Linked DNA regions of Azospirillum brasilense. The protein of the gene in region 2 interacts with the protein of the main gene of each other region in a pairwise test. Links are inferred from orthologs where the notes say so. Each region holds a gene or a part of one and is shown on either strand. Other genes may lie near its edges.

What was found.
Region 1: the proteins of AMK58_RS11710 (region 2) and btsR interact in binary tests that used the Escherichia coli proteins (3 or more experiments, as listed by UniProt). The link is inferred for Azospirillum brasilense from one-to-one orthologs.

Annotation. Positions count from the first base shown.
Region 1 is NZ_CP012916.1:312,861-317,105, forward strand. The notes cover bases 742-3,741. They hold btsR (two-component system response regulator BtsR), read left to right. Parts: upstream 742-1,881; coding sequence 1,882-2,601; downstream 2,602-3,741. Other genes in these bases: AMK58_RS22890 (sensor histidine kinase), read left to right, coding at 742-1,885; AMK58_RS22900 (carbon starvation CstA family protein), read left to right, coding at 2,866-3,741. Outside these bases: AMK58_RS22885 (hypothetical protein), read left to right, coding at 1-52; more of AMK58_RS22890, read left to right, coding at 176-741; more of AMK58_RS22900, read left to right, coding at 3,742-4,245. UniProt on the Escherichia coli protein: Member of the two-component regulatory system BtsS/BtsR, which is part of a nutrient-sensing regulatory network composed of BtsS/BtsR, the low-affinity pyruvate signaling system YpdA/YpdB and their respective target proteins, BtsT and YhjX.
Region 2 is NZ_CP012914.1:2,527,913-2,532,124, forward strand. The notes cover bases 747-3,713. They hold AMK58_RS11710 (glutamate-5-semialdehyde dehydrogenase), read left to right. Parts: upstream 747-1,573; coding sequence 1,574-2,854; downstream 2,855-3,713. Other genes in these bases: AMK58_RS11705 (c-type cytochrome), read right to left, coding at 747-1,392; AMK58_RS11715 (nicotinate-nucleotide adenylyltransferase), read left to right, coding at 2,972-3,589; rsfS (ribosome silencing factor), read left to right, coding at 3,646-3,713. In the rest of the region: AMK58_RS11700 (sulfite exporter TauE/SafE family protein), read right to left, coding at 1-431; more of AMK58_RS11705, read right to left, coding at 541-746; more of rsfS, read left to right, coding at 3,714-4,026; 23S rRNA (pseudouridine(1915)-N(3))-methyltransferase RlmH, read left to right, coding at 4,068-4,212. UniProt on the Escherichia coli protein: Catalyzes the NADPH-dependent reduction of L-glutamate 5-phosphate into L-glutamate 5-semialdehyde and phosphate. The product spontaneously undergoes cyclization to form 1-pyrroline-5-carboxylate.

The sequences.
Region 1 (4,245 bases), on a different replicon or contig from region 2:
CACCGGCACCATGCCGGCCACGGTGCAGCAGGCCCCCGCGCTGGCTGCCTGAGGCCCCATCGAAGCGGTCCGGGGACTCCGGCCGCATCCATTGATTGGAATCATACCGCGGCATGGCGGGCGGGGGTAGCCTGCGGGCCGGCAATCCCGCCGCCCGTTGCCCGTGCCCGCCCCCATGACCGTCGAGCATCTCAGCCTCGTCTTCCTGCTGCTCCAGCAGATGTGCGTGTATCTGGTCATCGCCTACATGCTGAGCCGGACGCCGCTGTTCCTGCCGGTGATGCACCTCACCGTGCGCTGGCCGCACAAGCTGGCCTGCTACGTCATCTTCTCCATGTTCTGCGTCATGGGGACCTATTTCGGGTTGCAGATCGACGATTCCATCGCCAACACCCGCGCCATTGGGGCCGTGCTGAGCGGCATCCTGGGCGGGCCGTCGGTGGGGCTGGCGGTCGGCTTCACCGGCGGGCTGCACCGCTACTCGCTGGGCGGCATGTCGGCGGTGGCCTGCGCCATCTCCACGGTGACGGAGGGGTTGATCGGCGGTCTGGTGCACCGCCACTTCGTCCGCCAGGGCCGCATCGAGCCGCTGTTCGACCCGCTGCGCGTCGGCGCCGTCACCCTCGTGGCGGAAATCGCCCAGATGCTGATCATCCTGCTGGTGGCCAAGCCCTTCCCGGCGGCGGTCCATCTGGTCGAGGTGGTGGCGCTGCCGATGATCGTCGCCAACACGCTGGGGGCGGGGCTGTTCATGCGCATCCTGATGGACCGCCGCGCCTTGATCGACAAGCAGTCGAGCGCCTTCTCCGCCAAGGCGCTGAAGATCGCCGCGCGGGCCGACGGCGTGCTGCGCCAGGGCTTCAACGAAGAGAACAGCATGCGGGTCGCCCGCATCATTTACGAGGAGACGGGCGTCGGCGCCGTCGCCATCACCGACCGTGAGAAACTGCTCGCCTTCATCGGCGTCGGCGACGACCACCATCTGCCGGGCACACCGATCACCTCGCCCCAGACCTACCAGGCCATCGCCAACAACCAGGTGCTTTACGCCGACGGCAATCTGGTCTCCTACAAATGCTCGATCCACCCGAACTGCCGGCTGGGCGCCTCGCTGGTGATCCCGCTGGTCGGAGAGGACGACCGGGTGATCGGCACCGTGAAGCTGTACGAGCCGAAGACCAAGCTGTTCTCCACCATCAACCGCACGCTGGGGGAGGGCATCGCCCGGCTGCTGTCCAGCCAGATTCTCGCCGGGCGCTACGAGCAGCAGAAGGCGCTGCTCGCCCAGTCGGAGATCAAGCTGCTGCATGCGCAGGTGAACCCGCATTTCCTGTTCAACGCGCTGAACACCATCTCCGCGGTCATCCGCAACGACCCGGAGCGGGCGCGCCAGCTCGTGCAGAGCCTGTCCGTCTTCTTCCGCAAGAACCTGAAGCGCCCCAGCCAGGAGGCCACGGTGGCCGACGAGGTGGAGCATGTCAGCGCCTATCTCCAGATCGAGCTGGCGCGCTTCACCGGGCGCCTGTCGGTGGAGATCGACGTGCCCGACGCGCTGCGCCACGCCCGGCTGCCGGCCTTCCTGCTCCAGCCGTTGGTCGAGAACGCCATCAAGCACGGCACCTCGCAGCTCCTCGGCCCCGGCCATGTCCGCATCGCGGCGCGGCGGGAGGGCGGGGTCCTGCGGCTGTCGGTGGAGGACAACGCCGGCCTCTACGAGGAGAAGGCGGGTGGCGACGGGCTGGGCATGTCCATCGTGGACCGCCGCGTCCGCAACCGCTTTGGCAACGGCTATGGTGTGGACGTCGCCTGCGAGGCGGACGTCTTCACCCGCATCACCCTGCGCCTTCCCCTGGACATTCCTGCCGTTGCGGAGACCGCGCCATGATGACCGTCCTGATCGTGGACGACGAGCCGCTGGCCCGCGAGGAACTGCGGCGCCTTCTGGAGGAGTTCCCCGACCTTCAGGTCGCCGGGGAATGCGCCAACGCCATCGAGGCCATCGGCGCCATCAACCGCCAGCCGCCCGACGTGGTCTTCCTCGACATCCAGATGCCGCGGGTCAGCGGGCTGGAGATGCTGAGCATGCTCGACCCGGAGCGGATGCCCCGCATCGTCTTCCTGACCGCCCACGACGAATACGCCGTCCAGGCCTTCGAGGAGCACGCCTTCGACTATCTGCTGAAGCCGGCGGACCCGGCCCGGCTGGCCAAGACGCTGCAACGGCTGCGCCGCGAGTGGGCGCCGCAGGACCTCGCCGTTCTGAAGGACGCCGCCCCGCTGCGGCTGATCCCCTGCACCGGCCACAACCGCATCTCCCTGCTGAAGCTGGACGAGGTGGAATGCGTGGCCTCCAAGGCGAGCGGCGTCTTCGTCGTCGGCGCCGACGGCGAGGAGCGCTTCACCGAGTTGACCCTGCTGACCTTGCAGGAGCGCACGCCGCTGGTGCGCTGCCACCGGCAATATCTGGTCAACCCCGACCGTATCCGGGAAATCCGCCTGATCGACAACGGTCTGGCGGAAATCCAGACGCTGGGCGGCCAGAGCATCCCGGTCAGCCGCCGCTTCCTCGGCCCGCTGAAGGAGCGGCTGGGCATCGGGTGAATCATAAAAGTTCCCTCTCCCCTCTGGGGAGAGGGTTAGGGTGAGGGGGTTGCGCTTGCGCCGGACATACCGCCATGCGCAACCCCCTCACCGGCCCTTCGGGCCACCCTCTCCCCGGAGGGGAGAGGGTTAGGAAGACAGCCCCCACCGCTCACCCCCGCTTTCCGACCGCTCGCCACGCCATGGCGCCGCTCCGGGGAGGGCACCACACGGAGGATGAAACCCGGCCTACCGTGACGGCAGTTCCTTCCAAGGAGAGCTGTCATGGATCACGCCCTAACATTTGTGATCGCGACACTCTGCATCCTCGCCCTCTGCTACCGCTTCTACGGCGTGTTCTTTGTGCGCAAGGTGCTCCGTGCCGATGATTCCGAGGTGACGCCGTCCCACATCCTGGCCGACGGGCGAAACTATGTTCCCACCAAGAAGTGGGTGAACGCCGGCCAGCATTTCGCGGCGATCGCCGCCGCCGGCCCGCTGGTCGGCCCCGTGCTGGCCGCGCAGTTCGGCTATCTGCCGAGCTTCCTGTGGCTGCTGATCGGCTGCGTCATCGGCGGCGCGGTGCACGACACGGTCGTGCTGTTCGCCTCGATGAAGCACAAGGGCCAGTCCCTGTCGGAGGTCGCGAAGGCCGAACTCGGCCCGGTCGCCGGCTGGTGCACCGGTCTGGCGATGCTGTTCATCATCACCATCACCATGGCCGGCCTGTCGATGGTCGTCGTCCATGCGCTGGAGCGCAACGCCTGGGGCGCCTTCGCGGTCTTCATGACGATCCCGATCGCCGTGGCGCTGGGCCTCTACGAGAAGATCACCGGCTCGTCCAAGGGCGCCACCCAGGTCGGCATCGCCGCCATCGCCGCCTCCGTCTTCGCCGGCCCCTACATCCAGGGCACGGTGCTGGGCAGCTGGCTGACGCTGCACGCCGAGACGGTCGCGCTGATCCTGCCGATCTACGCCTTCTTCGCCACGGCGCTGCCGGTGTGGATGCTGCTGACTCCGCGCGGCTACCTGTCGAGCTTCATGAAGATCGGCGTGTTCGGCGCGCTCGTCGTCGGCGTCGTCTTCATCAACCCGGAAATCCGCTTCCCCGCGCTCACCGACTTCATCCATGGCGGCGGCCCGGTGCTGGCCGGCCCGGTGTGGCCGTTCATCTCGATCACCATCGCCTGCGGCGCCATCTCCGGCTTCCACGCCTTCATCGGCTCGGGCACCACGCCGAAGCTGATCGACAAATGGAGCGACATCCGCACCGTGGCCTTCGGCGGCATGCTGGCCGAATGCGTGGTCGGCGTCATGGCGCTGATCGCCGCCACCTCCCTGCACCCGGCCGACTATTTCGCCATCAACTCCTCGCCCGCCGCCTTCCAGGCCCTCAACATGCAGGTCGTCGATCTGCCGCGGCTCAGCCAGGAAATCGGCCTCGACCTCTACGGCCGCACCGGCGGCGCTGTGACCCTGGCCGTCGGCATGACGGAAATCTTCACCCGCATCCCGTGGTTCGGCACGCTGGCCTCCTACTTCTTCCAGTTCGTCGTGATGTTCGAGGCGGTCTTCATCCTGACCGCGGTGGACAGCGGCACCCGCGTGGCCCGCTATCTGATCCAGGATCTGGGCGGCGACCTCTATGCCCCGCTGAAGCGTCTC
Region 2 (4,212 bases):
TAGATGGCGATGAAGAACTGCACGATCAGCACCGTGCCGTGGCCGACCTTGAAGTTGCGGCGGATGTAGGCCGACACCTTCGGGCCGAAGGCGAACAGAACCGTCGCGAACAGCAGCAGCCAGGGGATGACCGCCTCGAACACCCGCTGCGGCGTCCACAGCAGGAGCAGCGCGCCCAGCAGCCCACCGATCAGGCTGACGCCGAGGAAGGCCGGGAGGCTGACCTCCTTGATCCGCCCCAGCTCCCGCCGATAGCCGTAGGCGCTGGCCAGCGCGCCCGGCGACACCGCCACCGTGCTCGTCGCGTTGGCGTTCAGCGGCGGGACGCCGGCCATGATCAGCGCCGGGAAGGTCAGGAAGCTGCCGCCACCGGCCACGGCGTTGAGCACGCCCGCGAAGAAGGCGGAGACGATCAGCAGCAGGGTCAGCATGGGGCCACGGTCCGGCGGGTGGAAAAAGCCCGCGGACTATGCCCTCTCGGCAACGCTTACGGTACTGCGTTTTCGGCGGTGCGGTAATTCACATGGCGCTGTTGTTGGTTCAGCGGGCCGGAGGAAGCGTACGGAGGTAGGCGACCAGGGCGACCAGCTCGCCCTCGCTCATGGCCTTGTAATAGTGATAGCCCATGGGCGGGCTCAGCCGGCTGCCGTCGGGACGTACACCCTCGGTGATCGCCTTGCCGATCTCCGCGTCGGTCCAAGTGCCCAGCCCATGCTCCTTGTCCTGCGTGATGTTGCGGGACACGGCGTTGCCCCACGGCCCGGTGAAGTTGCGTCCGCCGGCCCCCATGCGGGTCGTGTCGAGCCGCCCGTCCGGCAGCATCGGCGTGTGGCACTCCATGCAGTGGCCGAGCGGGCCGGCCATGTACGCGCCGTACGTCACCGGGTCCGTACGCGGCACCTCCGCCACCGTCCCGACCGGCGGGCCATAGGCGGCGGGCAGCGCCATGCGGTACTCCGACTTCGGGACAGAATGCCGCACCGGCGGCACGCTGCGCAGATAGGCGACGATGGCGCGCAGGTCACCGTCCGACAGGCCGCGGTAGAAGCCGAAGGGCATCGGCGGGCCGATCAGGCTGCCGTCGGGCCGCCGGCCCTCGCGGATGGCGGTGACGAGCTGCTCGTCGGTCCAGCGCCCGATCCCCGTCTCCGGGTCCGGCGTGATGTTGGAGGCGTAGGCGGTGAAGGGGTCCTCGACGAAGGGTGTCCCGCCGGCCATCTCCCGTCCCGCGACCGGGCCGTTCGGCCCTTGCGGCGTATGGCAGTTGCCGCAGGCGACGATGCCGTTGACCAGGGCGCGTCCCCGCTCCAATGGTGTTTCCGCCCAGACCGATCCCCCCAGGCACACCATTCCAACGGCCACGGCGGCGCCGCGGCGGACCAGCCGGTTCATGAAAGGCTCCCTCACCGATGTTGCATGACGGCACGCTAACCACGCAACAATCCGCGGCCCAGGCTGAATGTTGAGTATTCCACTCAGCTTTTCGGCTTAGCCGGCATGGCTTTCGCGGAAACACAGGATCGGCTATGGTTCCGGCCCTTTTCAATTGGCGAACGCCACTGGAGTGAGACCGATGTCCGCCCTGCTTGAGACCACCGACGCCTTGCACGATCAGATGCTCGCCCTCGGCCGCGCCGCCCGCGCCGCCGCCGCGGAGCTGGCGACCGTGCCAAGCCCGTCGAAGGATCAGGCCTTGCGGGCGGCGGCGGCCGCGATCCGCGCCCGCAAGGCGGAGATCCAGGCGGCCAACGACGCGGATGTCGCCGCCGCCCGGGAACGCGGCCTCGCCGGTCCCATGATCGAGCGCCTCGCCCTCAACGACGCCCGCATCGAGGCGATGGCCAAGGGGCTGGAGGACATCGCCGACTTCCCCGATCCCATCGGCGGCGTCATCGCCGAATGGACCCGCCCCAACGGGCTGGCCATCCAGCGCGTGCGCGTGCCGCTGGGGGTCATCGGCATCATCTACGAGAGCCGCCCCAACGTGACCGCCGACGCCGGCGGCCTCTGCCTGAAGTCGGGCAACGCGGCGATCCTGCGCGGCGGGTCGGAGAGCATCCGCTCGTCCGGCGCCATCGCCGCCTGTCTGGCCGACGGGCTGCGCGCCGCCGGGCTGCCGGAGGCGGCGATCCAGCTCGTCCCCACCACGGACCGGGCGGCGGTCGGCCACATGCTGACCATGCGCGACTTCATCGACGTGATCGTCCCGCGCGGCGGCAAGTCGCTGATCCAGCGCATCGCCGAAGAGAGCCGCATCCCGGTCATCAAGCATCTCGACGGCAACAACACCGTCTATGTCGATGCCGGGGCCGACCCGGAGAAGGCGCGCAAGGTGGTGATGAACGCCAAAATGCGCCGCACCTCGATCTGCGGTGCCGCCGAAACGCTGCTCGTCGACCGCAAGATCGCCGACGCCGTCCTGCCGGTGCTGGTGAAGGACCTGCTGGACGCCGGCTGCGCCGTCCGCGGCGACGCCGCCGCCCAGGCCGCCGACCCGCGCGTGACGGCGGTGACGGCGGAGGACTGGGACACCGAGTATCTCGACGCCATCATCGCCTGCGGCGTGGTAGACGGGGTGGACGGGGCGATCGACCACATCAACCGCCACGGCTCCCACCACACCGACGCCATCGTGACCGAGGATCCGGCGGCGGCGGAGCGCTTCCTCCAGCGCATCGACAGCGGCATCGTGCTGTGGAACGCCAGCACCCAGTTCGCCGACGGCGGCGAGTTCGGCATGGGCGCGGAGATCGGCATCTCCACCGACAAGTTCCACGCCCGCGGCCCGGTCGGGGCGGAGCAGCTGACCAGCTACAAGTATGTCGTGCGCGGCGATGGCCAGACGCGGCCGTGAGGTTTACGGCCCTGGAGCTTACGTCTGCCCCCTCCCCGACCCTCCCCCGCCTTCGGCGAGGGAGGGGGATTGATTCCCTCCCCTGCGAAGCGGGGGAGGGTTAGGGAGGGGGCAAGCATGGCGACACCCCCCCACCGCTACGCCGGCCCGCTCCACGCCGGCCTGCGCATCGGGCTGCTCGGCGGCTCCTTCAACCCGGCCCACGCCGGGCACCGGCACATCAGCCTGTACGCGCTGAAGGCGCTGGGGCTGGATCAGGTGTGGTGGCTGGTCAGCCCGCAGAACCCGCTGAAGCCGGTGCGGGGCATGGCGCCGCTCGCCGAGCGGCTGGAGGAGGCCCGGCGCACCGCCCGCCATCCGGCCATCCGGGTCACCGCCATCGAGCGCGAGCTTGGCACCCGCTACACCGCCGACACGCTGGCCAAGCTCACGCTCCGCTTCCCCAAAACGCGCTTCGTCTGGCTGATGGGGGCGGACAATCTTCGGCAAATCCCCCGCTGGCGGCATTGGACGCGCATCTTCCGGCTGGTGCCGGTTGCAGTTCTCGCCCGTCCAACTTATTCTATGGGAGCGCTTGGTGGCATGGCCGCTCAGCGCTATGCCCGTCGCCGGGTGAGCATGCACGAGGCCAAGGGGTTGGCCGGTTCGAAAACACCGGCCTGGATTTTCCTCCGCAACCCTCTGCATCCGGCTTCGGCGACGGCGATCCGCCGGGCACGCGCCAGCGGGTCGTGACCCTGTATCGCGAGGTAGGTACCATCAACACGTTCATCGAACCGGCCGCGCCCGTTGTGCGGCCCGCGCCCGTTCCCGTTCCCCAGCCGGACGAACTGAAGGCGCTCGTCGAGAAGTCCCTGGACGACGATCAGGCCGAGGACGTCGTCGTCATCGACCTTGCCGGCAAGACCACCATCGCCGACTACATGATCGTGGCGTCGGGCCGCAACACCCGGCACATCGCCGCCATGGCCATGAAGCTGGCCGACCGCATGAAGCAGGCCGGCCTGCGCGGCGTCGAGGTCGAGGGCCTGAACCAGTGCGACTGGGTTCTGGTCGACGCCGGGGACGTCATCATCCACCTGTTCCGCCCGGAAGTCCGGACCTTCTACAACATCGAGAAGATGTGGGGTCTGGAGACGCCGCGGCCCTCCGCCGAGCGCATGAGCGCCTGACGGACAACGCTCAGGACGGGTGACGAACGGGAGTCGGACCGATGCGTCTGTGGCTTGCCGCGGTTGGGCGGTCACGGACCGGTCCGGCGCGCGACCTGTATGACGAGTATGCCGGCCGCCTCTCCTGGCCGCTGACGTTGCGCGAAGTCGAGGTGAAGAAACGCCTCGCCTCCGACGAGCTGAAGC